Regions from separate parts of the Pantoea sp. AS142 genome, predicted to be linked through region 1. Evidence: predicted binding sites of a transcription regulator. Region 1 holds the regulator's gene; each other region holds the start of a gene.
What was found. Region 1 encodes CRP, which controls carbon source genes, mostly activating them, when cyclic AMP is high. Its sites were predicted from a motif close to ATGTGANNNNNNTCACAT; they were not measured.
Positions count from the first base shown of each region.

Region 1 (7,291 bases):
CTGACTGTGGGTGACCCAGAGCCGCATATCTTTAAGATACTGGGCGTTAAACGCGGGTTCCTGCATCGCCTGATTCAGTGAGTTAAACAGCGCATTATGGGCCTGATTAACCTGCACGCGCTGATAGGCGAGTTTCCCTGGCGACTGTTCGTCGCCCAGCAACAGCCGCAGCGCATCCTGATAGGTCTCCAGCGCGTCATGGGCGTTCTGCCGCAATAATCCGCTCTGCCACTGTGGCCACAGCCACAGCATCCCGCCAAAGGCAATCAGACAGCCCATCAGCGTATCCATCAGTCGCGGCAGCAGAAACTGCGCACCATTCAGCGACAGCAATTGCAGCGAGTAAACCGCCGTAACCGTAAAGCCAATCATCGACCAGCCATAGAACTGGCGGGTGAAGCGATAGCTGATGAACGTTATCGCCAGCATGGTCAGCAGCACCAGCGATTCCGGCACCGCCAGGCGTAGCGTGGCGGCCGCGATCACCAGCCCCGCAAAGGTGCCCAGCGCCCGGTGCTGAATGCGGACACGGGTGGCGCTATAGCCGTTCTGGCTGACGAACATAATGGTCATCAGGATCCAGTAGGGTTTGGGGATGTTGAAGAACAGCGCCAGCGCGCTGCCCAGCATCAACATCACCGCAAAGCGACCCGCCGTGCGCAGTGCCGACGAGCGAAACGAGAGGTAACTGCGCAGCGCCGGTAACAGCGGCAGTCGGCGCTGACGGTCGGCCATCAGATCGCGCTGATAAAGCGGTTTCTGCGTGCGCAGCACCCGCGCGATACGGTTGAAGTGGTAGAGGCAGAAGTTACCCACCGGATTGTCGGGATGCTGATGGGTGATCTTCTCCAGCGCGCCGAGCTGTTTATCCATCGCAAAGCGATCGGGTAACTGGTGATAGAGAATGTTATCCGCCAGCACCCGCAGTCGGGCCGAGATAGTTTTGGCATTCCAGCGGATCACCGCTTCGGCATGGCTCTGCTCGACCAGCTTCTGCACCTCTTCCGGCCGATGGAGGCTGACTGAGATATGCTCCTGCAAATCCAGCGCCACCTGAAAGGCGCGCGTCAGCCGTTTATGACTGTGATCGCGGCTTGCCGACAGCATATGCATCTGCTGATAACAGGTGGTGATGAGGTCGACCACTTTCTGCTGGCGAGCCAGCAGCGGCGGTAGCGCCTTTTCCGGATCGGTCAGCTGCGTCAGCAGGGTATATTTGGCGTCACAATAGTTAGCCAGTTCACGGTAGATCAGGCTCAGGCTTTCGCGCATCGGCTGCTCTTTCCACAGCCAGAACCAGAACCAGTTAAACAGCCCATACCATAACGTGCCGCCGATATAGAGCAATGGGGGAACATAGATTGGCATGCGGCCAATCAGGCTCAGGGTAAAGATGGCGGCGATAAGGGTGCCGGGCAGCAGGCGACCATGCAGCGGGCTGATCTCCCCGGTGACGCCGAGCAACAATGGCATGGCGAACAGGATCAGCGGCAGGGGAATAGCATGCAGGGTGAGCCACTGAATCAGAAAGCTGCCGAGGGCAAACAAGCTGCCGCCAACAATCAGACGTTTAAAGAAGCGTTTATGCGGCGTATCCAGCCCGGCGATATTGCAGCAGGCGGGCACTAACGAGAACAGCAGACCTTTTTGCAGGTCGCCAGCCAGCCAGCCCAGCGCCACAGGCAGACAAAGCACCAGCGTTTGCCGCAAGGCATAGTTAACTTCAGGATGGTAAATAATTCGACGCCACATCGGCTCAACACAAACAATAACGGCGTGATGTTGCCATCACGCCGTGGGTGACAGGAATTAGCGGGTGCCGTAAACGACGATGGTTTTGCCGTGTGCGGAAATCAGGTTCTGATCTTCAAGCATCTTCAAAATACGGCCCACGGTTTCACGTGAACAACCAACAATCTGACCAATTTCCTGACGAGTGATTTTAATTTGCATGCCGTCGGGATGCGTCATGGCATCTGGCTGCTTCGCCAGGTTAAGCAGGGTCTGTGCAATGCGTCCGGTCACGTCGAGGAAAGCGAGGTTACCTACTTTTTCAGACGTCACCTGAAGGCGACGCGCCATCTGCGATGAGAGTCGCATCAGGATATCGGGGTTAACCTGGATCAGTTGACGGAATTTTTTGTAAGAAATCTCCGCCACTTCACACGCGCTTTTCGCACGTACCCAGGCGCTGCGCTCCTGGCCTTCTTCGAACAGGCCAAGCTCACCAATAAAATCGCCCTGATTCAGGTAAGAAAGAATCATCTCTTTGCCTTCTTCATCTTTAATCAGAACCGCGACGGAACCTTTCACGATGTAGTAGAGCGTTTCTGCTTTTTCACCTTGATGAATCAGCGTACTTTTGGATGGATACTTGTGAATATGGCAATGGGACAGGAACCATTCGAGTGTAGGGTCTGTTTGCGGTTTGCCGAGAACCATTCGCTATTATCCTCTGTTGTAATCGTGCCCAAAATACAGGGGGCAGTTTTCCCTGTCAGGCGGTGAAAGCTTTAAGCGTTTCCATTTCAGGAAATCATTCGGGCCGCATCAGGCGCAGTGCGCATCATTCTTCCCGGCTTCGCCATCGGGTGACGAAAAATATTTTCAGCACTGTTTGTAGCACAGCTTTTGTCGACTGTCTTCTGTTGTCTCGCTTCAGCTACAGGCGGATTTCTCTGGATTGCTGTTTACCTGGCGAAAGCGTACGCTGGCGACAAAACAGCGTATTCCGGAGCAAAAATCATGCAGGCAAGAGTGAAATGGGTAGAAGGGTTGACATTTCTCGGAGAATCCTCATCCGGCCATCAGATACTGATGGATGGAAATTCGGGTGATAAAGCGCCCAGCCCAATGGAGATGGTGCTGATGGCGGCGGGTGGATGCAGCGCGATTGACGTAGTATCAATTCTGCAAAAAGGCCGCAACGATGTGGCTGATTGTGAAGTAAAACTGACCTCAGAACGTCGTGAAGAGACGCCGCGAATCTTTACGCACATCAACCTGCATTTTATTGTGAGTGGCAAAACGCTCCAGGATAAAGCGGTCTCACGCGCAGTGGATCTTTCTGCTGAAAAGTATTGCTCTGTTGCCATCATGCTGGGTAAAGGCGTCACCCTTACCCACAGCTATGAAGTGATCGAACTGTAATAGTCGGAGGGGCTTTTTAGGGGCAATGGCAAAAACGGATTCGTGTAGTCTTAAGACCGTGCCTGCGCAGTGAACCGGGTCAGATCGAAACGTCGCTTAAGCCAATCCCTGGCCGCTCCGGTCCGCGCGATTACGCACCTCATCCCTGAGGTGCGCCCGTAGCCGGGCCAACGCTTTGCGTTGTTCAAAAACGCTCCCGGCGTTTTTGTCCCCTGGCGCAGGACGCTTTCCTGCTCAGACCCGGTTCCCCACGTGTTAAGCTTTTTCGCTGCTGTAAGACTCACCCTGCATTGGCATTGGCATTAGTCTGATGAGGTCCTTTCTGACCTTTTATTCAATGCGTTTACCTTCCATCAGCCGCTTCACCAGCGGCCCCATAATCAACTCCATCGCCAGACCCATTTTGCCGCCCGGCACCACCAGCGTATTAATGTGCGAGATAAACGAACCCTGCAACATTGCCAGCAGATAGGGGAAGTCGATATCTTCCACCGCCTGAAAGTGAATCACCACAAAGCTCTCATCCAGTGACGGAATGGCACGGGCGGCGAACGGATTCGAGGTATCCACGGTTGGGACGCGCTGAAAGTTGATATGGGTGCGTGAAAACTGTGGGGTAATGAAGTTGATATAATCTTCCATCGATCGCACCACTGAATCCATCACCGCTTCACGTGAATGACCGCGTTCACCGGTGTCCCGCACCAGCTTCTGAATCCACTCCAGGTTAACAATCGGCACCACGCCGACCAGCAGATCAACCTGTTCCGCCACGTTATGCTGCGCCGTCACTACGCCGCCATGTAGTCCTTCATAGAAGAGAATATCAGTGTCCTGCGGCAGCGGCTGCCACGGTGTAAAGGTGCCGGGCACCTGATTCCACGGTACCGCTTCATCGTAGGTGTGCAGATATTTACGCGCCTGTCCCTGTCCGCTGTGACCATACTCTCTAAAGCTCTGTTCCAGCAGGCCAAAATCATTGGCTTCGGGGCCGAAGTAACTGACATGACGTCCTAAATCGCGCGCCTTACGAATCGCCATATCCATTTCAGGGCGGGTAAAGCGGTGAAAGCTGTCACCTTCCAGCTCCGCTGCATTGAGGTCGAGTTGCTGAAAGATTTTACGAAACGCGAGGCTGGTGGTGGTGGTTCCTGCGCCGCTGGAACCGGTCACCGCGATAATAGGATGACGTGCAGACATAGAAAAGCTCCCTGTGAGGTCGGGTGACAGGCATTGTTATCATGAAATGGTGTTGGGTGCATCAGCCACGAAATTCTTTGCGCGGCATGATATTGACCGATTCGTGCAGCTCCGACCACACCAGTACCACTTCACCGCTTTCCAGCTGACGTCGCACATCGGCTACCTTATCCAGCAGGCTGCGCTCCTGCTCACCATAGTCCGTGCCTTCGCGCAGCACAAAGGTTTCAATCAGATTTTCAAGGGTCTCAGGTGAGACCTGTTGCCAGGGAATAATCACGAGATCAGTTATCCAAAAAAGGGGCGATCCACTGGGGAATGCGCTGTTCCAGCCACATTTCTGGCTGGCGTAACGTCCCGCCGACAAAACCAACATGGCCGCCATGGGGCGTCAGTTGATAGGTAATAGTGGCAGATAATTGGCTACTGTGCGGGATCACCTCATCACTCATAAAAGGATCATCTTTGGCGTGGATGATCAGCAGCGGTTTCTCTGCGTGTTTCAGCCAGGGCATGGCGCTGGCACGGTGATAGTAATCTGTCGCATCCACAAAACCGTGGGCGCGGGCGGTAATCGCATCATCAAAATCGCGCAGGCGCCGTAGCGCTTTCAGCTGCGCCAGATTAATCGGCAGCGTATCCGGCCAGGCGTGCAGTTTGCGGCGGGCATTTTTCTTTAGCTGCGCCAGCAAATAGTATTGATAGAAACGTGAGAAGCCACGTTCCAGTTTAACGCTACAGGGCTCCAGCAGCAGTGGTGCTGAGACAATGACGCCGGCATCGACTTCGGCGGTTGCGCCCTGCTGGCCCAGCAGACAGCCCAGCATATTGCCGCCCAGCGAGAAACCGACGGCGGCGGTGGGCACGCGGCCCCAGCGGGTGTGCAGCCAGTGCAGGAAAAAGCGGGCATCTTCGGTTTCGCCAGAGTGATAGATGCGGTTCAGCCGGTTAGGTTCACCGCTGCAGCCACGAAAATGCATCACCACTGCCAGCCAGCCGCGTGCGCGGCAGATCGCCATCAGACCATGAATATAAGGGCTGTGAAAACTGCCCTCCAATCCATGAAAAAGCACCACGCGGGGTTTATGCTGCGCACATTGCGGGTCTTCGCTCCAGGCAAGATCGACGAAGTCGCCATCGGGCAGGTCGAGTCGCTGCCAGTGGGGATCGACCGTGATACGGCGCCGTAACAGGCGCGGCAGCAGGGTCTGCAGGTGCGCGTTACGCAGGCTGTCAGGCGGTGTGAAATGCTCGTTTTCCGGTTCGGTAAATTTCATCTGGTAAAAGCTTGTCTGTTCCATATCACACTGTTAGCTTCGATAAGTTTTTTCTTGCAGGGGTAAGGAGTACCCGATTGCCATGGAACTGAGTCTTTTCTTATCAATGTTGGGATTTCTTTGGGTCGCGGCTATTACGCCTGGACCTAATAATATGTTACTCACCGCCTCGGGCGCTAATTTTGGCTTTCTGCGCACCATTCCGCTGATGATCGGCATCATGATCGGTATGCAGGTGATGCTGCTGATGGTCGCCTTTGGCGTAGGCGGTCTGATCTTGCTCTATCCTTCGCTGCACCTGGTGCTGAAAATTGCCGGTAGCCTCTATCTGCTCTGGCTGGCATGGAAGATAGCGACGTCCAGCTATGAAAAGCTGGAAACCGATCGGGCACCGGATACACCGATGCCGTTCTGGCAGGGCGGATTGTTGCAACTGATCAATCCCAAGGCCTGGCTGATGGCACTGGGCGCAGTCGCCAGCTTCAGCCTGGCCGGTGACGCTTATCGTCATTCCGTGATAGCGATAAGCATCGGCATGTTTCTGGTTAATCTGGTATCGGGCGTGATATGGATGGGATTTGGCGCGATGATCGGCCGCATTCTGCGCAGCCGACGCGCCTGGAAAATGTTTAACCTTGCCATGGGTCTGCTGACCGCCGCCTGCGTATTGTTAATCTGGCACTGAGTTAGCTGGATGCGCGTTCAACGCGTTTCCAGGGCAGCACCTCACGGATCACCGGTGCGTTCGGCTGACGTATTTTCTGCAGCAGTAGCTGAACGCTGCGCGCGCCCAACTCGTTCATTGGCTGCTCAATGGTGGTCAGCGGCGGATTCAGGCTGCGGGTAAACGACACGCCATCAAAGCCGACCACCGCCAGATCTTCCGGCACGCGCATACCCGCTTCCAGTGCCGCGTGGACTACGCCCACCGCCAACACATCTGAAACCGCAAATACCGCGTCCGGCGGTTCGGGTAGCGCCATGAATTCCCTTAGCGCCTGGCTGCCCGCCTCACAGGAAATTTCGTGGGTATAGGCGATACCGGACCATGCATACCCCAGCTCATCAATCGCCTGCCGGTAGCCCTTTTCACGATGATGCGAGTAAAGGTAACGCATATCGCCATTGACCAGCCCGATGCGTTTACGCCCTTTACCGGCGAGATAGTGGACGGTGTCTCGGGCTGCCTCCAGGTGATCAATGCTGACCGAGGAGGCGGGGATATCCGGATCAAACTCACAGCACTGCACCCAGGGCGCACCGGCGATCAGCGCCTGCAAATCCGGTAAGCCTGAGGCAGCATCCATGGTAATGACACCATCTACCACTTTCCCGGTCAGCAGGGAGAGATAAGCGGCTTCCCGCTGAAGTTGCGAGGCAGAGTGACAGAGCAGGATGTGATAGCCGTGCATTTCTGCTTCGGCCTCAATGCCCTTAACCACGCGTGAACAGAAAGGGTTGGTGATATCCGAGATCAGCACTAGCAGCATGTGGCTTTGCGCCGTACGTAGCTGACGTGCCAGTAAATTTGGCTGATAGGCGCAGGCAGAGATTGCCGCCAGGACTTTCTCGCGCGTATCGGGCTTTACGCCAGTGTGTGCGTTGAGAACCCGCGATACCGTGGCTTTGGAGACGCCAGCTAGCTGAGCGACTTTCTCGATCGA
Region 1 covers NZ_JBBCMO010000006.1:198,396-205,686, forward strand. The annotation lists gene WFO64_RS13260 (YccS/YhfK family putative transporter) at 1-1,752, opposite strand, end outside; gene crp (cAMP-activated global transcriptional regulator CRP) at 1,810-2,442, opposite strand; gene WFO64_RS13270 (OsmC family protein) at 2,746-3,150, shown strand; gene WFO64_RS13275 (phosphoribulokinase) at 3,481-4,350, opposite strand; gene WFO64_RS13280 (YheU family protein) at 4,412-4,630, opposite strand; gene WFO64_RS13285 (hydrolase) at 4,635-5,651, opposite strand; gene WFO64_RS13290 (LysE family translocator) at 5,710-6,312, shown strand; gene WFO64_RS13295 (LacI family DNA-binding transcriptional regulator) at 6,314-7,291, opposite strand, start outside.

Region 2 (7,291 bases), on a different contig from region 1:
CCTGAACGCGGCGGTATCGCCAGATTAATCAACAGGCACCTTCATGAAACGGCAGACGCCCCATGCTGGTGCAGTCGCCTGTCACCCCGATGCGCGTTAAACGTGCAGCCACGCGATATCGTGCCAATAACGGGCAACACCTGAACCCTGTAAGGAAAAGCGATGCGTGAAACAGATTTTAACGTCGGATACCCTTCTCATCGCGTACCCATGATGGGGCGTAATGCCGTCGCGACCTCACAACCGCTGGCGGCGCAGGCGGGTTTGCGTATGCTGCAACAGGGGGGTAATGCTGTTGACGCGGCGATCGCTACTGCCATCGCCCTAACCGTACTGGAGCCAACCGGAAACGGCATTGGCAGTGATGCGTTTGCCATTGTCTGGGACGGCAGCGAGCAGCATGGCTTAAACGCTTCAGGCCGGGCGCCCGCCGCCTGGCATCCCGAACGCTTTGCCGCTCTGAGCGCGATGCCTGAAACCGGCTGGGAGTCTGTCACTGTGCCGGGCGCCGTCTCGGCGTGGGTGACGCTGGCGCAGCGCTTCGGCACCTTACCGCTGACCACCCTGGCGCAACCGGCAATTGACTATGCGCGCGACGGCTTTCCGGTATCGCCACTGATTGGTCAGCTCTGGCAGCGTGGCTATGACAAGCTACGGGATCAGCCTGGCTTCAGCGACTGCTTTGCGCCGCAGGGTCGTCCACCCCGTGCGGGCGAACTGTTCCGCAATCCGGCTCAGGCCCGCACCTTGCAGGCGATCGCTGAGACTGAAGGTGAAAGTTTTTATCGCGGCGCGCTGGCGCAGAAAATGGCGGCCTTCGCCCGCGAACATGGCGCCGCCCTGACGCTGGAGGATTTAAAAAATCATCGTGCGGACTGGGTTACCTTGCTTTCGCGTCCGTTTGCCGGGGGATCGGTAGAGGAGCTGCCGCCTAATGGTCAGGGAATGGCGACCTTAATTGCGCTCGGCATTCTGGAAGCGTGGAAGATCAACCGCTATGCACCCGATTCACCGCAGTGGCTGCATCTCTCTATTGAGGCGATGAAACTGGCGTTGGTTGATCTGGAACGCTATGTCACCGATGAAGATCACCTCGAATTTCCGGCTGAACACCTGCTGAGCAACGACTATATCCGCCAGCGGGCAGCGTTAATTGATCCTGACAGGGCGGGAGATTTTCGTTTTGGCTCCCCACAGCAAAGCGGCACGGTTTATGTGGCGACAGCGGATGCCAGCGGCATGATGGTTTCATTCATTCAGTCTAATTACATGGGATTTGGTTCCGGCGTGGTGGTACCCGATACCGGCATCAGCCTGCAGAACCGTGGCGCGGGCTTTTCGCTCGATCCAGGCCATCCCAACGTTGTAGCGGGCGGTAAGCGCCCCTTCCACACTATTATCCCGGCCTTTGCGCGGGATCAGCAGGGCCAGCCACTGATGGCATTTGGCGTGATGGGCGGGCCGATGCAGGCACAGGGACACGTCCAGCTGGCACTGCGAATTATGCTGCACCGGCAAAATCCTCAGGCCGCGATTGATGCGCCGCGCTGGCGCGTGGTACGGGGGCGCGAGGTGATGTTTGAATCAACACTCGATCGCAATACCCTGAGTACCCTGCGCCGGATGGGTCACAACGTGGTACTGGAAGATCCTCTGAGCAATTACAACTTTGGTGGTGCGCAGGCGATAATGCGCGATCCGCAGGGCTTCTACATTGCGGCCAGCGAGAGTCGCAAAGATGGCCAGGCCGTCGTGTTCTAAGGCCGCGCAGTGAGCACCAGGCTTCTGAACACGCCTTTCAGATTTGCGCGCTGAATCCTGTGATGGCAGTGAACGCAGCGCGCTCTGACGCACGGGCGATTCCGTTCTGCAACTGGCGATTCACAAAGCATCTGTTTAACAGGTGGTTTCACATTGTGCCGTGGCTCAGGTTTGTTCTATTCTTTAGGCCATTCTTACCTGGACATCCGACAGTATCACCGACAGGAGTTGAACCCATGGCTTCAGGACTTACACGCCTTATGGCACGCGGCGGCATGATGCTCGCTGGCGCGCTGATCGTGCTGCAACTCACCGCATGCGGTGATAAAGAAGGCGAGCAGCGTAAAGCATTTATCGATTTTCTCCAGAACACCGTGATGCGCAGCGGCGAGCATCTGCCCAGCCTCAGCGAAAATCAGAAGCAGAGCTTTGGTAACTTCGCCAGCGATTACGCCATCATGTATGGCTTTTCGCAGCAGGCGAACAAAGCAGTTGAACAGGGTATGCGTCCGGTGGTGGATGAGCTTTCTGCCATTCGCGTTCCGCAGGATTATCTCAGCCGTCGTGATGCCCTGCGTCAGGCGAATAGCGCACTGGTGATCGTTACCCAGCAGATTGAAAGCGCCAAAATGCAGGCGGACAGCAGCAAAGCCGCCCTGAAGCAGCCGGATGACCTGAAAAAGGTCTACGACACGGCGTATAACAAAGTGGTGACGGTGCCCGCCAATCAGCTGATTCCGCTGCTGCCAAAACTCCAGGCACTGAGCCAGGGTGCCGTGCAGACCGGCGATTTCCTGCAAACGCAGGGAACCCGTGTCAGCTTTAATGATGGCGGCGTGCAGTTCCCGACGCAGGATCAGGCTTCGCAATATAACGCGCTGATGAGCACCTTATCAGCCAATGCCCAGGCGCTTCCTCAGGCACAAACTGCCGTCCAGGGTGGTCTGCAGTAAATCTGCTGTACGGGCTGGCGTTAATCGTCTGCCCGTCTCTTATCCTTTTTTCGTCTCACTCGACCGCCTGCGGAATGAAATGTGATCTGGCGCATTTTCGACCAAAAATAGTTTGTGATCTAAGTCACATATATAATACAAACCGCCTGGACCTAAGTGTGATTAATCTCACAGATAAACTGACAGACCGGCTAAAAATGCGGCAAAACAACCTCATCCACTCTTAGAAATGTGATCTAAGTCACGCTAAACACCCCCGTGACCACCCTGAATCCGTGATGCATATCACACTTATGGTATGCGCTACGCAGTGTTAAATTCGCGTGATAGAGTCCGCGTGCATACAGTGATATCACCGGCTCTAGGTCGGGGTGGCTAAACAAAAACAAGCGCGCTCTCCTATTGCAGCGCGTCTCAATAAGGGGTGGGTTTATGTCCTCATCAGTGAAGGTCAAAGTACAGAGCTTTGGTCGCTTTCTGAGTAATATGGTGATGCCAAACATCGGGGCGTTTATCGCCTGGGGTATCATCACCGCACTGTTTATTCCAACTGGCTGGATCCCTAACGAAACGCTGGCCAAACTGGTTGGCCCGATGATCACCTACCTGCTGCCACTGCTGATCGGTTTCACCGGTGGGCGTCTGGTGGGGGGCGATCGCGGCGGCGTGGTTGGTGCGATTACCACCATGGGTGTGATTGTCGGTGCCGATATGCCGATGTTCCTCGGTGCGATGATTGCTGGTCCGCTGGGCGGCTGGGCAATTAAGTCGTTTGACCGGGCGATTGACGGCAAAATCAAAAGCGGCTTCGAGATGCTGGTCAACAACTTCTCGGCCGGTATTATCGGCATGATTCTGGCACTGCTGGCGTTCCTGGCGATCGGCCCGCTGGTTGAAGGTCTGTCACACATTCTCGCTGCGGGCGTGAATCTGATGGTGCAGAACAATCTGCTGCCACTGACCTCAATCTTCGTGGAACCGGCAAAAATCCTGTTCCTGAACAACGCCATCAACCACGGTATCTTCTCACCGCTGGGCATCCAGCAGGCAAGCGAAGCCGGCAAGTCGATCTTCTTCCTGATCGAAGCCAACCCGGGTCCAGGTATGGGCGTGCTGATGGCCTACATGTTCTTTGGCCGTGGCAGTGCTAAACAGTCTGCGGGCGGTGCGGCGATTATCCACTTCCTCGGCGGCATCCATGAGATCTACTTCCCGTATGTGCTGATGGCCCCTCGCCTGCTGCTGGCGGTTATCCTGGGCGGTATGACCGGCGTCTTCACGCTGACCGTGCTGAACGGTGGCCTGGTCTCTCCTGCCTCACCGGGTTCTATCCTGGCCGTGCTGGCAATGACGCCAAAAGGTGCCTACTTCGCTAACATCGCCGCTATCGCTGCAGCCTTCGCGGTCTCTTTCGTGGTCTCCGCTATCCTGCTGAAAACCAGCAAAGTCAAAGAAGATGATGATATCGAAGCCGCGACCCAGCGCATGCATGAGATGAAAGCGCAGTCGAAAGGCCAGAGCGCAGCGGGTGGTGCCATTGCCAGCGATGCCATGAGCGTCGATCTGCACCACGTGCGTAAAATCATCGTCGCCTGTGACGCCGGTATGGGTTCCAGCGCCATGGGTGCAGGCGTACTGCGTAAGAAAGTGCAGGATGCCGGTCTGAGCAATGTGTCGGTGACCAACACCGCGATCAACGCCCTGCCAGGTGATGTCGATCTGGTGATTACGCATCGTGACCTGACCGAACGCGCTATTCGCCAGGCGCCGCATGCGCAGCATATCTCGCTGAACAACTTCCTCGATAGCGCGCTCTACAGCACGCTGACCGAACGTCTGGTGGCCGCTAACCGTAGCGACGTGCGTCGAGCAACCGTGACCACCGCCCTGTCAGATAGCTACGACGAAGGCAACGCGCACCTGTTTAAACTGGGCGCAGATAATGTCTTCCTCGGTCTGCGTGCCAGTAACAAAGAGCAGGCGATTCGTTTTGCCGGTGAACAGCTGGTGAAAGGCGGTTACGTTGAGCCTGAATATGTTGACGCGATGCTGGCGCGTGAAAAACTGACGCCGACCTACCTCGGTGAGTCGATTGCCGTGCCGCACGGTACGGTTGAAGCCAAAGATCGTGTGCTGAAAACCGGCGTGGTGTTCTGTCAATATCCTGCAGGCGTCCTGTTCGGCGAAGAGCCGGACGATGTGGCGCGCCTGGTGATTGGGATTGCTGCCCGCAACAACGAGCACATCCAGGTGATCACCAGTCTGACCAATGCGCTGGATGATGACAGCGTGATTGAGAAGCTGGCTAACACGACCAGCGTGCAGGAAGTGCTGGAGCTGCTGTCCGGTAAGCCTGCACTCGCGTAATTTAGTGATATTTTCCCTGGGGCGGTCATGCCCGTCCCGATTTCCTGGGGCGGGTTTGCCCGCCCCATCGTCATTTGATATGGGTCAAAAATTATGAAAGCGTTACATTTCGGAGCAGGAAACATTGGTCGCGGCTTTATCGGCAAATTACTGGCTGATGCAGGTATCGAACTGGTTTTTGCTGATGTGAATCAGACAGTGCTGGACGCACTGAACGCGCGTCATGAGTATCCCGTACATGTGGTTGGCGAGCAGGCCAAAACAGAAACCGTTAAAGGCGTCAGTGCGGTAAACAGCACCAGCGATGAGATCATCACGCTGGTTTCTGACGTCGATCTGGTCACCACCGCTGTGGGTCCGCAGATTCTCGAGCGTATTGCCAGTAGTGTGGCCAAAGGACTGGCAAAACGCAGCGATAACGGCAATAGCCGCCCGTTAAATATCATCGCCTGTGAGAATATGGTGCGAGGCACCAGTCAGCTGAAACAGCATGTGCTGAAGGCGTTGCCGGAGCACTATCACGCCTGGCTGGAGCAGCATGTCGGCTTTGTAGATTCCGCTGTCGATCGCATCGTGCCACCGTCTGAGGCGGGCAGCACCGACCCGCTGGACGTCACCGTTGAAACCTTCAGCGAATGGATCGTTGATAAAACCCAGTTTAAAGGCGACCTGCCTGCGATTCCGGGTATGGAACTGACCGATAACCTGATGGCGTTTGTTGAGCGCAAACTCTTCACCCTGAACACCGGTCACGCGATTACCGCCTATCTCGGCCAGCTGGCCGGTCACCAGACCATTCGTGACGCCATCCTTGACGAAAAAATCCGGGCCGTGGTGAAGGGCGCTATGGAAGAGAGCGGCGCGGTGTTGATCACGCGCTACGGTTTTGAGGCGGAGAAACATGCGGCCTACATCCAGAAAATTCTTGGCCGCTTTGAAAACCCGTATCTGAAAGATGATGTTGAGCGCGTCGGTCGTCAGCCGCTGCGTAAACTCAGCGCGGGCGATCGCCTGATCAAGCCAACGCTGGGCACAATTGAGTATGGCTTACCGCACGCCAGCCTGGTGCAGGGTATTGCCGCCGCGATGCATTATCGTAGCGACCAGGACCCACAGGCGCAGGAGCTGGCCGCGCTGCTGGCAGAAAAAGGCCCACAGGCTACGCTGGCTGAGATTTCAGGGCTGGATGCCGACAGCGAAGTGGTGGCTTCTGTGGTGAGCGCCTGGCACGCTATGGCATAATGCGCGCGTGTTAGTGACGCAAGCCGGGCGTAGTTCGCCTGCGCCCAACGGCGGTATTGAACCCATGCAGGCAATAATGGAAGAGAAGCAGGCTTTTGAGAACCGGGTGCTTGAGCGCCTGAACGCCGGTCGTTCGGTGAGAAGCTTTCTGATCGCCGCCGTTGAGCTATTGGCTGAAGCCGTCAATCTGCTGGTGCTGCAGGTTTTCCGTAAAGATGACTACGCGGTGAAATATGCGGTAGAACCACTGCTGCTGGGTGATGGGCCTTTGGGCGAACTCTCGGTTCGCCTGAAGCTGATTTACGGTCTTGGCGTCATCAGCCGGCACGAATATGAAGATGGTGAACTGCTGTTGGCGCTGCGCGAAGAGCTGAATCACGACAGCGGCGATTATCGTTTTACCGACGATGAAATTCTCGGTCCGTTTGGTGAGCTGCACTGCGTGACCGCCTGGCCGCCTGCACCAGTGTTTCACACCGAAGATGCAGAGCTGCGCAGCATGCAGCAGCAGCGCTATCTGCAGATGGTGCGATCCACCATGGTGCTGTCGCTTACCGAGCTGATCGCCCGCATCAGTATGAAGCAGGCGTTCAAAAAGTCCGGCAGCTAATCCTGCCAGGCGCCCTTCCGGCGCCTTTTTCGTCTTAACCTAACCGGGAACATGCGCCGGATTTGGTGTATCCTTGGCCTGTTTTCCTCAACGAGTTGTTGTCATGAAAGAGCAAGAAAAGAACGAAATCAAACGTCTCAGCGATCAGCTGGACGCACTAAACCGCAAAGAGCCGCAGTTACTGGAGTCGGGTGATGCCGAGAAACTGGGCGCGTTGCTGAAAGAGAAAGAAACGCTGGTGATTGAGATTGAGCGTCTGCGCGGTCAGCGGGTTGAAAAACTCAGTGCCGAGGCGCAGAAACTGCAAAAAATGGGCTTCAGCCGCGAAATTACTAAAAAAGAGCAGGCAAATCTGGGC
Region 2 covers NZ_JBBCMO010000008.1:120,841-128,131, forward strand. The annotation lists gene WFO64_RS15375 (gamma-glutamyltransferase family protein) at 163-1,761, shown strand; gene WFO64_RS15380 (DUF3053 domain-containing protein) at 1,998-2,714, shown strand; gene WFO64_RS15385 (PTS mannitol transporter subunit IICBA) at 3,147-5,081, shown strand; gene mtlD (mannitol-1-phosphate 5-dehydrogenase) at 5,175-6,323, shown strand; gene mtlR (mannitol operon repressor MtlR) at 6,388-6,933, shown strand; gene WFO64_RS15400 (YibL family ribosome-associated protein) at 7,037-7,291, shown strand, end outside.
Region 2: WFO64_RS15385 (PTS mannitol transporter subunit IICBA) is a predicted target of CRP. The motif match lies at 2,944-2,961, and genes of this name have one in related genera.

Region 3 (7,291 bases), on a different contig from region 1:
GTGGCCATTCCACGGCGTCTTCGGTACGGGGCCGACGCTTGATGAGACTTTTGGTCTGATAGACACGGCAGAGAAATCGTCAGAAGTGATTGTCAAAGTGCTGTCAATGGGGGGTATTCGCCAGAGTATCACCACAGAACAGCTGGTCGCACTGGGTAAGCGCTTCGGCGTCAGGCCATGGCAGCCCGCTCTGGATGCAGGTCCCGCGTATGTTGCGTAAAGCCTTTGTGATGCAGGTCAATCCTTATTGCCATGCGGAGTATGAGCGTCGCCACTCACCGATCTGGCCTGAACTGGCAGAAACCCTGAAAGCGCACGGCGCGCACAACTATGCTATCTGGCTGGACACCGAGCGGCATCTGCTGTTCGCCAGCGTTGAGATTGAATCTGAAGAGCGCTGGAACGCAGTAGCGGAAACGGAAGTGTGTCAGCGCTGGTGGGCCTTAATGAAAGATCTGATGCCGTCGAATGCGGATAACAGTCCCATCAGTCAGCCGTTAAAACCGGTGTTCTTTTTGAGTTAGGGTAAACAGGGCGGCAGTGCCGCCCTGATGTTTTTAACATTTGACCTGACACAAGCCGGTCAGGGTCGGCCACATCCCCATCAGCGTATCAATAATGCTGTCCAGATCGTCACGCTCAACGCCTTCGCGCGCGCGCACTGACATGCCCTGCAGCATACAGCCGAGATAACGAGACAGCGCGGCAATGTTCACTGACGCACTCAGTTCACCACGAAGCTGACGCGCCAGCAGAAAATCCCTCAACACATGCTCCTGCGACTGATGCTGCTGTTGCAGCATGGTGGCAATTTCTGATGATGCCGCCGACAGGGCGGTTGAGGTGCAGATAAAGAAACAGCCGCCGGGAGAGTCGCGTTCGGTAAAGCAGGCTGCGGTCGCGCGGAAATAGCCTTCAATAGACTGATCCACCGGTAACTGGTCATCGCTCAATGCCGCTTCACGCCATGCGCTGAACGTCTCCACATAGCGCTCCATCGCCGCGCGAAACAACCCCTCTTTGTTAACAAACTCTGCGTAAAGAGTTGGCGCTTTTGCACCCGTTGCGGCCACCAGATCCGCCAGAGAAGTGCCCTCGTAGCCGTGTGTCCAGAACAGGTTCAGTGCCTTATCTAACGCGGCTTCGCGGTCGAACATTTTAGGTCGGCCGCGGCATTTCTTTACATCGCACTTCTGAACCTGACTCATACATCCTCACTGACAGTAAAACATTCCATTAAATTACCGATCATTATAATAATGTGCAAGATTCGCTATGGATATCCCCGTATGGGGTTGCCATTTTGTGCGCCAGCGCATTGTTACAGCCCTTAGGGTTAAGTCAGATAAAGGGATGAAGTCGATAATCACGCCACTTCGAGAATAAGATATCGATCATTAAATAAATATTGGCGACGCGTCACATCAGGGTCTATATTTTTTTAGTGATCGATAATCAAATAGCAAAAACCTATTCCAGACCCACCGATTTTCATTACGGAATATAGAGAGAATCTTATGAAAAACATCAAAATCACCCTGGCCGCAGTGGCACTGACTACCCTGGCGTTTGGTGTATCTGCGGCTGACCTGGTGACCAGCGAGCCGGTCGATCAGCAACCCGTTGGCACCCTCTCTGTACTGGGCGGCACCAATCTGACTTCCGTTGAAGCACGCTTAAGTGCCAAAGCCGATGAAGCTGGGGCGAAATCGTTTCGAATCACCTCAACCAGCGGGCAAAACAAACTGCATGGCACGGCTGTCATTTATCAGTAATGGCTATTTTTCAGCAGAAACATGAGAAGGGGTTCGTTATGAAAAGTATTAATCTGATGGCGGCGGCGGCTGTGCTAAGCGGCCTCTCATTCGCCAGCGCAGCAGCCCAGCAGGTCAGCAGCACACCGCTGGATCAGCAAAAAATCGGCGTCATCAACGCAACGGGCAGTACGAGTCTGATTTCGCTGGAGCAGCAACTGTCGGAAAAGGCCAGTGATATAGGGGCAAAGTCTTTCCGCATCACTTCGACCTCTGGCAGCAACAACCTGCATGGCACGACCATTCTCTATAAATAACCCTAAAAAGGCTCCAGATAGACCCGCTCATCTGAAGCTTTTTTTTATTCATTACTGCCTAACTTTTCTATCCATTACTGCGTAACTGGGGATAACGACGGAAGATATAAACACACCAGAGCAACGCGACCAGACCAATCATCCCGCCGACATTCCCGACTTCCGCCATGCTCAGATGCAGACTGACCTGATTACCCAGCAGCGCACCCGCGCCGATACCGATATTATAAATTCCCGACATCAGAGACATCGCCACATCAGTGGCATCGGGTGCCAGTGACAGCACCCGCACCTGCATACCCAGCCCGATCATCATCATTGCCATTCCCCAGACAACGCACAGCGTTGAAATAGCTGCAGGGCGAACGGCAGCAAAAATGAGGAGTCCCATACAAAGCGTAACCAGCGCAATGGCGGCAATCAGCAGCCCCGAGGGGAATCTATTGCCAAGGGTACTGAACAATACGCTGCCCACAATGCCCGCGGTGCCAAACAGCAAAAGTAGCAGAGTCGTGAAATTGCCACTGGAATGCGCCACGCTCTGCATAAAAGGCTCGATATAGCTGTAGGCGGTGTAATGTGCCGTAACTACCAGCGTTACCAATAGATACATGCTGACCAGCGCTGGACGGCGAAACAGCATCGGCACACTGCTCAGTGAGCCTGTATGTTCACTCGGCAGACGTGGCAGGATCCGCACCAGCATAATCATCAGCACCAGTGCCGAAAGGCCAATCGCGCCGAAGGTAGTGCGCCAGCCAAGATACTGACCGACCACACGGCCAATCGGCACGCCCAGTACCATCGCCAGCGCGGTACCTGTCGCCAGCATGCTCAGCGCCTGTGTTTTCTTGCCAGCCGGAGCAACACGAATAGCCAGCGAGGCGGTGATCGACCAGAACACCGCGTGAGACAGGGCGATGCCAACGCGTGACACCATCAGAGACTGGAAATCCCAGGCGACAGTTGAAAGTCCGTGGCTGACGATAAAGATCAGGAACAGCACACCCAGCAGCAGTCGTCGCTCAATATTGCGGGTCAGCAACATCAGCGGCAGTGAGAGCAGCGCGACCACCCAGGCGTAGATGGTCAGCATGATCCCGACATCAGCCGTCTGCATTGAAAAGTCAGCAGCGATATCGGATAACAAGCCAACCGGCACAAATTCGGTGGTATTAAAGACAAAGGCGGCGATGGCCAGCAATACTACGCGTAGCCAGGCAGTTTTACGTGAAACAGTCGTTGGTTGCATGAGGAGTCAAGTCAGTCAGGACAGCGAATTCGGATGTGGCAGAAACATCCAGCGAAAGTGACTTGCGTCACAAATTACTGACCATTGTAGTGAATAAAGCGAGAAGAGAAACCTTATAAACACCTTTTAATGCTGAATTTTTTTTATCGCCCTGTCACAGGGCGATAGCCAGAGGTTATTAACCGCGACGTCGTGCGGGCATCATTCGCAACAGAGTATTGTCTTTTAGCAGATAGTGATGGAACAGGGCAGCAGCAGCATGCAGTCCGATCAGCCAGTAACCCAGTGGTGCCAGGGTTTCATGCCAGCCAATCAGCCTGTCCGCCAGATCAAAGTTGGGTTCAGACGCGACCGGCATGCTGATGCCAAACAACCACCATTCCCGACCTTTAAGGTAGCGCGATGTCAGACCGAGGATCGGCAGGATGATAAACAGGGCATAGAGCAGGGTATGAGTCAGATGCGCCAGACCGGTTTGCCAGCGCGGCGCAGCAGGGATAATCGGCGGTGTGCGATGCCGTGTGCGTAAAAACAGGCGGGCGAGCATCAAAACCAGAATGGTCGAGCCGGCGCTGAAGTGGGTAATAATCATGGCATAACCTTGCCAGGATCCGCGCTGCGCAAAGCCGCGCAGTTCAATGGTGGCGTAGGCCGTCGCCACCATTAAAAGGGTAAGCCAGTGGAGGGTTATCTGTGAGCGCGCAAACTTTTCCCGCATCATGTATTCCATCAAGAAGAATCAGGAAGGTCAACATAACGCAAAACAGCGTAAATACTTAACAAATTAGCGCAGCGGGAAAAGTTTTCATCCATCGCCGTACCGACCGGATTAACGCGAGGCGGGGGTATGCTTCAGGGCCACGCTAAGCTGATAGGGTTGCTGATCGGCTTTATTAAGTGGACAGCAGTTCTCACAGCCGATTGCACCTGTATAATATTTTTTTGCCTGCAGAATGGCGGCATTTACGTGGTAAAAACTGCCCAAAAAGAGCCTGTTATCCATGTCGGGAAGATGGGTGCAGCCTGCAGCATGAACCACATGATTATTGTTGTATCCTGATTGTTTATTGACGTAGTAATAGACCGCCACAGGTGTTCCTTGTTGCCGTGTTAAAAGGCAAAGCGAATGAATTATTCCAATAAAAACGATTATAGCGTTAAACGCGCATTCTGTTTGCTGTGGATCTGAAGGGAATGTTCAGTGTGATAAGCCGCCATGCCTGGCAGAGAAGTCCAGGCATGGCAAAAGAGACGGTTGTCAGAGCTTTTTGCAGTGCAGATGCCAGGCAACCAGCAACGCTATTATCAGTAAGGCGCTGATAAACAACGTAATCCCACTCCAGCCAAAATTGTGCCAGAACAAACCACCCAGCGTACCCGCTACGCTGGAACCCACGTAGTAGCTGAATAGATAGAGGGAAGAGGCCTGACCGCGCGCCCGGCGTGCCCGGGGGCCTATCCAGCCGCTGGCTACTGCATGGGCGGCAAAAAAACCGGCAGTGAACAGCATCATCCCAGGCAGAATAAGCCAAAGAGAGTTGAAGGCGGTGACCAGTAAACCCAGCAGCATGATGGCGGTTGCGCCCAGCATCACCGGTCCACGACCCAAACGGCTGGTCAGCGCACCCGCTTTGGGAGAGCTCCAGGAGCCCGTGAGGTAGACCACCGATAACAGCCCGACTACGGCCTGACTGAGATGCCAGGGCGCATCCAGTAGTCGGTAGCCAATGTAATTAAACAGGGTGACAAAGGCCCCCATCAGCAGAAATCCTTCGGCAAACAGCCAGGGCAGGCCCGGATCTCGCCAGTGCAGCTTGAAGTTAATCAGCAGATTACGTGGACGCAGCGTAAGGGGCCGGAAATGACGCGATTCAGGCAGAATCCTCCAGAACAATAGCGCCGAAGCCAGTGAAAAACAGCCGATCACCGCCACGGCGATACGCCATGAAAAAAGGTCAGTCAGTACGCCGCTCAGCAGACGACCGCTCATCCCGCCAATTGAGTTACCGCTGATATACAGCCCCATTGAAAAGGCGACGACCCTTACATCCATCTCCTCGCTGAGATAGGTCATGCCGACTGCCGCAACGCCGCTGAGGGACAGTCCCATCAGCGCCCGCATAATCAGAATGCCGTGCCAACTGGTCATGGTGGCCGAGATCAGCGTGCAGATGGCGGCAAGCATCAGGGCTGTCACCATCACCGATTTACGCCCGATGGCATCAGATAGCGGCCCGGTTACCAGCAGGCCCAGCGCCATCAGGCCGGTAGAAATGGAGAGCGACAGGCTGCTGGTCGCCGGAGAAACATCAAACTGTTGGGACAACACCGGTAGAATAGGCTGGACGCAATAGAGCAGGGCAAACGTCGCCAGCCCGGCTGAGAAAAGCGCCAGCGTCACACGCATAAACTGTGGCGTTCCCCGCCTTATAAAGCCTGAAGCAGCAACTGACCCTGGCGGCGCAGATACCGCTTTTTCATCCACAGTTGCTTGTATTGAGCGACTCACACTTCTTCCTCAAGTTCAGAAAATCCGTGGTCAGCTTAGGAGAACAGCATTATGATGTCTAATATATTAATAATCTCAAATGAGATGTTTAAGATATGAATATCGAGCTGCGTCACCTGCGCTACTTCGTTGCGGTGGCAGAAGAATTACATTTTGGGCGAGCGGCCCAGCGTCTGAACATTTCCCAGCCGCCGCTCAGCCAGCAGATTATGCAACTGGAAGCGGAAACCGGGGCAAAGCTATTCAATCGCACTAATCGCAGCGTGCAGCTTACCGCTGCCGGACAGCAACTGCTGTGTGATGCCCGTGCAATTCTGTTGCAGGTTGAGCAGGCAGCCGATCGTGCAGCCCGGCTGCATCGCGGCGAAGAGGGAGAGTTGCGAATCGGCTTTACCTCATCGGCTCCGTTTACCGCTGTGGTCTCTGATGCACTGTTCCGGTTTCGTCAGCGCTGGCCGCAGGTGCATATTCAGATGCAGGAGATTAATACCCGCCAGCAATTGGCACCCTTACACGATGGACGGCTTGATCTCGGTGTGATGCGCAACACGCCGCTGCCCACCCATCTGCGTCATCAGCTGCTGCTGAGTGAGCCGCTTTACGCCGTAGTGCATAAGGCGCATCCACTGGCTCACGCCGAGAAAATCTCTGTGACTGCCCTGGCGGCTGAACCCTTTGTCTTTTTCGATCCTCAGTGCGGAACCGCGCTCTATAGCGATATTCTGGCACTGCTGCATCGTTACCACATCAAACCCTATATCACCCAGGAAGTCGGTGAAGCGATGACCATACTGGGGCTGGTGGCAACCGGCTTGGGTGTCTCAATTCTACCCGCCTCATTTCGCCAGGCGCGGCTGGCAAATCTGGTGTGGCTGCCGTTAACGGAAAAAGATGCCATTTCAGAGCTATGGCTGGTCTGGTCAGCCGGACGTGAAATGAATGCGCAGATGGAGAATATGATGGCGTTGCTGCGGAATAACCGGCCCTGAGCTGCGCACATCACTGCAGCAATATGTGCGATAAATCACACTTTTAATCAAATATTTGACGCTATCGACTAATCTGCCTCACCATGGCGCATGTTTATTTAGAAGCGCGAAAATAAGCGGGAGCAGGGTTGTGAATCCGGACAGTCAACCTGGCCACATTGACCAGATCAAGCAAACCAATGCAGGTGTCGTTTATCGGCTAATTGACCGTTACGGTCCCATTTCGCGTATCGAACTTTCCCGCCGTGCCCAGCTTGCCCCGGCCAGCATTACCAAAATCGTGCGTGAAATGCTGGACGCGCATCTGGTGCAGGAGACTGAGTTTCAGGATCCCGGCAGCCGTGGCCGCCCGGCCATCGGCCTGATACTGGATACCGACGCCTGGCACTATCTGGCTATTCGCCTGCATCGCGGCGCCATGACTTTTACACTGCGCGATCTCAGCAGCCGGGAGCTGGTGGAAGAGAGTC
Region 3 covers NZ_JBBCMO010000010.1:74,759-82,049, forward strand. The annotation lists gene rhaD (rhamnulose-1-phosphate aldolase) at 1-220, shown strand, start outside; gene rhaM (L-rhamnose mutarotase) at 210-524, shown strand; gene WFO64_RS17360 (TetR/AcrR family transcriptional regulator) at 558-1,208, opposite strand; gene bhsA (multiple stress resistance protein BhsA) at 1,518-1,775, shown strand; gene bhsA (multiple stress resistance protein BhsA) at 1,814-2,071, shown strand; gene WFO64_RS17375 (sugar transporter) at 2,139-3,323, opposite strand; gene cybB (cytochrome b561) at 3,502-4,041, opposite strand; gene WFO64_RS17385 (hypothetical protein) at 4,153-4,413, opposite strand; gene WFO64_RS17390 (MFS transporter) at 4,582-5,832, opposite strand; gene WFO64_RS17395 (LysR family transcriptional regulator) at 5,928-6,821, shown strand; gene mlc (sugar metabolism global transcriptional regulator Mlc) at 6,952-7,291, shown strand, end outside.
Region 3: WFO64_RS17375 (sugar transporter) is a predicted target of CRP. The motif match lies at 3,379-3,396, and genes of this name have one in related genera.

Region 4 (7,291 bases), on a different contig from region 1:
CAGTCCCAGAATCCCCTCTTTGCCCACTTTCATCGCGCGGCCAATGCCGTTGGTCTGGCGTTTGACCCACTCAACGTAGTCGTGCCGGCCAATCACGAGGCCGCTGGTCGGCCCTTCAATCGCTTTTGCCCCACTGTAGATCACCAGATCGGCACCCGCCTGGTAGTAGCATTGCAGATCCTCTTCCGCTGCCGCATCAACAATCAGCGGGACACCATGCTGGCGCGCAACGGCCGCGGCCTGCGCCACATCGAGATGGCTCTTCTGCACACAGTGGTGCGATTTCACATAGAGGATCGCCGCGGTCTGTGGCGTGATCGCCGCCGCCAGCTGGTCGGGTGAGCACTCATTGCTGTACCCCGCTTCCACCAGTTGCCCGCCACCCAGTGCCACCATGCTGCCGACCGGTGCGCCATAATTCACGTTGTGCCCTTTCGGCACCACAATCTGGTGCGGCACGGTCAGCGGTGCGGCATGCAGGTTATCCACCAGCCAGTCATTGTCTTTCACAATCACCGCCGCCACGCTCTGGGCGATACCGGCGGAGGCGCAGGAGACCACCAGCGCGTTCTCCACCTTCAGCAGACCGGCAATGTAAGCACCGGTCTTATCCACCAGATCTTTCATTTCAAAGTAGTGTTCGAGGCCGTATTTCACCGTGTCGACCACGTCACTCGACGGCGTAGAGACGCCGAGGATCGTCATACGGCCAGAGGCGTTAATCACCGGCTTCAGGCCATATTTTTCATATACCGAGGTCATGCGCTATTCCTTCTTCAGTCGCGATCCACGTACCGGCGACTACTGCCGCCAGCGGGACCAGATGCTTCTCACCGGCGACCTGTTCACCTTCTGAATCGATGAATGGCCGGGTTTCCTCTTTGACGCTAAAAACCGTCAGATCGGCGTCGTAGCCGACTTTCAGCTGGCCTTTGCGCAGCAGGCGCAGTCCTGCGGCCGCATTGACCGTTACACAGTCGATCACCTGCGGCAGTGTCATGCCGACGCTGAAAAATTTCGACATCACATGCGCCAGGTTGTGAACCGGACCGGCCAGACGATTGCGGCAGTAAATGTCAGAGCTGATGGTGTCGGGCAGAATGCCCTGGGCAATCGCCACACGGGCGACCTCAAAGCTGAAACTTGCGCTGCCGTGGCCGACATCGAGTTTTACGCCGCGCGCGATAGCCTGTTTTACCGCCGCTTTGAGTTCGCCCTGCGGCGTCAGAATGCGGTTGGGTTTACCATTAAAGCAGTGCGTGATGATATCGCCTGTGGTGAGCAGATCCGCAATCTGGTCGAGGTTGGGCGGATTGTTGCCGATGTGAACCATTAGCGGCAGACCGCCGCTCTCCTGCTGGATCGCTTTGGCTTTGATCAGCGGCTGAATGCCGTTTTGACCGACCACGCTGCTACTGATGCGCGCCTTGAGGCCGACAATAAAATCGGGCAGTCGCGCCAGCGCCTGCTGCACCGCCTCGCCATCGATTTGCGTCATGTCGGCCAGCTCATTCTGAGTGACGATGCCGGTGCAGGCGATATTGATCAGCGCATAAACCTGGGTCTGTGCCGCGCGCGTCAGCTGGTAGAAATCATCAATGTGCTCTGCGCCGGTGCTGCCCGCATCAACCACCGTGGTGACGCCATGCGCCACGCCAATCGCGTCCGCTTCATCATGATAAATCGGCGATTTGGGATAGCAGTGAACGTGGGAGTCGATCCAGCCCGCGCTGAGGTAGTAGCGGCCTGCCAGATCGCGTTCGCTTTGGGCGTTGCCCTGCACCCTGCCCACGGCGGCGATGCGGCCATCCTGCAGCGCAATGTCGACCACCTGCTCATCGCTGAGTCGCGCAGCGCGGATAATCAAGTCGTACATGGTTTCTCCTTAACGGCAGCCCGCTGCCGGGCTGCCGGTGAGATCAGAGAGCAATCGGGAACAGCGCCCCAAGGATCATTGCGCCGAGGATGGCACCGCCGGTAATGGGTTTATTCCAGAGATAGAACAGCAACGCCCCCAGCAGCGAACCCAAACCAATCGGAATGGATGCCGCCATGGCTGACAGAATGATCAGCGGACCCAAAAAGCGCCCCGAGGCATTACCCGCGCCCATCATCACGTCTGCACCGTAGGTGGAGTCGCTCTGATTGATGGTGAATTTACGCGCCAGAATAATCAGGTAGCCAATCGCTACGCCAATCACCAGCCCCGTCGCCAGCGAAGCAGCGAAATTCGCCACCGGAAAGACGATGCCCGCACCCAGCAGCAGTGCCGGAACGCCCAGCCCGACGCCGGTCTGAATCGCTCCGCCGATATCCAGAATGCCCACCAGTGAGCCTTCGATGATACGGGCGAACAGGAAACTGGCACCAAAGGCTGCCACCGCGCCGTAGACGCCGGTTTCCATGCCTGCACGCAGCATCGAGACAAACGCCACTTCATTAAACGCGCCGATGCCATAGAGGTAATACATGTGAGTTCCGGCAAAGACACCAGAGGAGAGCAGGCCAACAAAGATCGGGAAAGACCAGTCGGCGTACCAGAAGCCTTTATTTTCGTTCATCGCATCGCCTCTTATTTGCCGCTGACTGAGTTGTGGATCATGTCGAGCCAGCCGGGAATGCCGAGCTGGAAGGACTGCAGCAGCTTCATGTCGAAACCACGGAAGAAGCCGCTCAGCACAAACAGCAGCACGATGGCGGTCATCATCACTTTGGTGACCCGGTTCCAGCCGCTCTCTTCCACGCCTTTACCGATCAGAATACCCAGCACCAGTCCTGGCACGGCATTGCCCATAATCAGCTGCGCCAGACCGCCAAAAATGGTGGCCCAGAAGCCTGACTTTCTGCCTGCGTCGATCGCCGCCAGCCAGAAGATCACCGGCATGACGGTATTCACCAGCAGATTAGCGGCCGGCACCAGCACTTTGACCGCCGTAACCTGCAGCGCAGCCGGAACAGCCGAGGCGGTCGAGTTGAGGAAGGCAACCACGATCATGCCAATGATGCCGCAGGCGATAGCCATTTTTTTCGGATCGTGTAGCGTCTCCGCCACATTGCGATTCTTCACCATCAGTGCAGCCGCGCCCCAGTTTGGAATGATGCGATGATCAACATCCTGAGTGAATGAACCGGCTGCGACAGACGATGCCCAGGCATTGAAAAAGAAGCCAAGACCAAAGGAGAAGTGGGATGCCGGATCGCCCTCACACGAGTTCAACTCGCCCAGCGTACGAAAGGCGCCCATGCCCTGAGTGGTTGGCGCGTGGAACATGCGCGCAGCGCCCGCACCGACGCCGACACCTACCAGCCCGCCAATGATCAACGACTTAAACAAAATGATTAAAAACATGTTGTTGTACCTTGTTGTCGTTTTTACCCGTCATACCGCGAGTCGCCGCATTGCCCTGGCCTGACCGCCGCGATATCGCAACAGCAGAGAATCGGGCAAACCGGCGACTGACGTTAACAGGCTCTGTTTTAAGATGCCGCCGTGAACGCCACCTGTTCGGTGTCGAAAACGGTGACGCTGACGGTGATCTCCAGCGTGACGCTGAAGTTCCGCCGTTGGCGCGCCAGAAAGAAGAAGAGGAACTTCTCGTTTCTGACGCTCTCCTGCGCGCGCAGCACCCGGACATCCTGAGGTTCAATGCGCAGCAGAATTTTTTGCGTCGTGCGCAGAACCTGGTTCTGCACACGACTCAGGGCATCGGCAAAGGCTTTCGCTTTGGTGTCCCCTTTGCCCTCGACCGTCACCTGGGTAACGTATTGTTCCTTCATAATCAGTTACCGTGCTTCTTGTTCCAGGCCTGCACCAGCCGCTCGCCTAACTCTTCTTTATCCATGAAGCCGAAGCCCAGCACCGTGGCACCTTCATTGATGGCGGTAACGCCTTCGTCGACAGAACGCATGCCATGTTTTGCTTTATAGCCATATTTGTTCTGCGCAGTGATAGCGCCTGCACCGCCGCTGCCGCAGAAGGAGATACCGAAATCGGCGTTTTCTGCTTTCATCACGTCACCCAGTTTCATGTCAGCCGCCACACCCGGCACCACGACGGCACGGCCACCCGCTTTTTCGATGCCTGCGGCCACTTTCTGTCCTTTACCTAAACGATCGCCAATCACGACGGTTACCATGTTGTGTTCCTCTTCAGTTGTTTGATCGCGCGACTTCAATATGCACTGACAGCAGCCAGGCCTCTTCGCGGGGCAGATTGCCAAACAGATCCACGACCTGCTGTGCCAGCGCTAACGTTTCCGGCGGAATATCCTCAAACAGCTCCGCTTCCACTTCTGGCAGCGGCTCCCCGCTCAGCGAGCGTGACGCCATAGCACCGACATGCGACTGCAGCATCTGCTGTTGAACCGCATTGGGGTGAATGCCATGCTGCTGATAGATCGCAGCTATCTGCGTCATCACGCTGTCAGCCAGTTGCTGCACTTTCTCCGGTGGCGCTTCATACACCGGGACGCCGTTATTGCTCACCTTGCTACTCCTGTTAAACCGGATAATTCGCGTTAAAAATAAATTAACGGCCATCGCCCCGGCTGTGGAGAGGCAACATTTCCAGCAGCAAGTGGAAATTGAAGTGAAGGTTGTGCGTCAGATCGCAGGCTGCACGTTTAGTGCGACACTCGTCGCATTATGCGCAAAATGATGGAGTTAACCGTGGCAGGCAGTGATGTTGTGCGGCGACCAACCGGGTACGTGCGGATTTACGGGCCGGTGATAAGCAGAAGTGATGGTAAAACCGCCGGTCGGGTTGACCGGCGATCTGTTTACCGGAATTTCTTATGGTTAGTATTGCGGATGTCATCAAATTTGGCGGCTTCGCGCTTTGCGCCATCCACGTTATTGGCTTTCGCCAGCGCGCTGACCACGTCGATCTGGGCAATCAGTGAGTCAAGACCCGCGTGGTAATCTTTGATCTGCGCGCTGTCAGCAGGCTGACCTTCCAGCTTGTCGGGCGTCGACTGCTTCGCATCCTGCGCCGCGACACGCATTTTGGTTAACGCCTGCTGCATCTCCTGCGCATTGTCACTTTTTTTGACGATTTTCAGGTTCGCATTCAGTGTGTCCATATCCTGCTCCAGATCCGCCGCATAGAGGCTGACGCTGGAGAACAACAGAGAAGCCGACAACATTGCAATCACATGCTTACGCATCATTACTTCCTTTTTATTGTGATGAAAAAAAAGCAGCCAACAGGCTGCTTCAGGAATCCATCTTTATTGTCCCGCTATCTTCATCTCAGGCAGTAACACTGAACCGCACTGGATATTGCTGCGGGTTTCAATATCGTCACCGATGGTCACCATGTTGCGCCACATCTCTTTAAGATTACCGGCGATAGTGACTTCGCTGACCGGGTACTGAATCACGCCATTCTCGACCCAAAAACCGGCCGCCCCTCGTGAGTAGTCACCGGTAATGGCGCTGACGCCCTGACCCATCAGCTCGGTCACCACTAAACCGGTGCCCATCTGCTTCAGCAAGTCGTCAAAGCTGTGCCCCTGGCCCGCAATGCGCCAGTTATGAATGCCACCAGCGTGACCGGTGCTGGTCAGGCCCAGTTTACGGGCTGAATAACTGGTTAACAGCCAGGTTTGCAGTACGCCATCTTTAATGATGTCGCGCGCCTGAGTTCGTACCCCTTCGCTGTCGAATGGCGTGGAGGCGAGCCCTTTTAGCAGATGCGGCTGTTCATTAATGGTGAGCCACTCCGGCAGGATCTGCTGCCCCATTGAATCCAGCAGGAAGGTCGATTTACGGTAAACGCTGCCGCCGCTGATCGCGCCGACCAGATGACCAAACAAGCCGGTCGCCACTTCAGCGGCGAAAATCACCGGGGCTTTCATGGTCGGAAGTTTACGCGGGGCCAGACGGGAAAGCGTGCGGCGCGCACACTCTGCACCGACCCACTCCGGGCTTTTCAAATCGTCAAACGCGCGGCCAATAGTATAGGCGTAGTCGCGCTCCATATTGCCATCCTGCCCGGCAATCACACAGCTGGAGAGCGAGTGACGGCTTGAACAGTAGCTTTGCAACATGCCGTGGCTGTTGCCAAAAACTTTAATGCCGACGTGGCTGTTGAAACTGCCCCCTTCGGTATTGGTAATACGCTTGTCTGCGCGCAGTGACGCCTGTTCCGCCTGCGCAGCCAGTTCAATGGCGCGGTCAGCATCAATCTCCCACGGATGGTAAAGATCAAGGTCTGGCGCATCATAGGCCAACAGCTCCGCGTCGGCCGGGCCGGCAAAGGGATCGGGCGAGGTATAGCGCGCAATATCAATGGCCGCCTGCACGGTACGTTTGATCGCATCCGGGCTGAGGTCGGTCGATGAGGCGCTGCCTTTACGATTCTGATGATAAACGGTGATGCCCAGCGCACCGTCGCTGTTGAATTCGACGTTTTCCACTTCGCCATAGCGGGTACTGACCCCGATGCCGGTGGTTTTACTGACTGCCACTTCCGCACTGTCAGTGCTTACTTTAGCCAGTTCAAGTGCCTGCGCAATGGCCTGCTCCAGTACTTTTCGCTGTTCTGCAACCTGAGTAGATACGTTCATCGACCTGCCCATAATCTTATGTGTGAATGATTTGAGTCTATCAGAGTCAGAGAACAATTTCGCAGTCACCCGATAAACTGGTAGGATTAGCCTCTTTTTTTTGGGAGCCCGGAAATGACCAGACAGCCCGATGAGTGGCTCGACGATGTGCCAGATAATGACGAAGAAGAAGATGAAGAGATTATCTGGGTCAGTAAGAGTGAAATTAAACGCGATGCAGAAGAGTTAAAGCGCCTGGGTGCCGAACTGGTTGATCTGGGTAAAAACTCGCTGGATAAAATCCCACTGGATGAGCGCCTGCGTACCGAAGTCGAACTGGCGCAGCGCATCAAAAAAGAGGGTCGCCGCCGTCAGCTGCAGCTGATCGGTAAATTACTGCGCAGTGTTGATGTAGAGCCGATCCGCGTTGCGCTGGATAAGCTCAAGAATCGCCATAACCAGCAGGTTGCGCTGTTCCATAAACTGGAAATGCTGCGCGATCGTCTGATTGAACAGGGTGATGAGGCAATGGGCGAGGTGATTGCGCTTTATCCCGATGCCGATCGTCAGCAGTTACGCAGCATGATACGTAACGCGCAGAAAGAGAAGGCGGGCAATAAGCCGCCGAAGTCTGCCCGCCAGATTTTCCAGTATCTGCGCGAACTGGCTGAAGCGAAGTAATGCCATGGCGGGCACCTTCGCCCGCCTCCCGGCAGATAACCTGTCGGGAAATGGAGAGAATA
Region 4 covers NZ_JBBCMO010000011.1:87,563-94,853, reverse strand. The annotation lists gene WFO64_RS18610 (DgaE family pyridoxal phosphate-dependent ammonia lyase) at 1-762, opposite strand, end outside; gene WFO64_RS18605 (amidohydrolase/deacetylase family metallohydrolase) at 746-1,876, opposite strand; gene WFO64_RS18600 (DUF4310 family protein) at 1,920-2,561, opposite strand; gene WFO64_RS18595 (DUF4311 domain-containing protein) at 2,573-3,349, opposite strand; gene WFO64_RS18590 (DUF4312 family protein) at 3,478-3,777, opposite strand; gene WFO64_RS18585 (SFCGS family glycine-rich protein) at 3,780-4,136, opposite strand; gene WFO64_RS18580 (glycine dehydrogenase) at 4,150-4,485, opposite strand; gene cybC (cytochrome b562) at 4,779-5,165, opposite strand; gene pmbA (metalloprotease PmbA) at 5,229-6,569, opposite strand; gene yjgA (ribosome biogenesis factor YjgA) at 6,684-7,229, shown strand.
Region 4: WFO64_RS18580 (glycine dehydrogenase) is a predicted target of CRP. The motif match lies at 4,626-4,643, and genes of this name have one in related genera.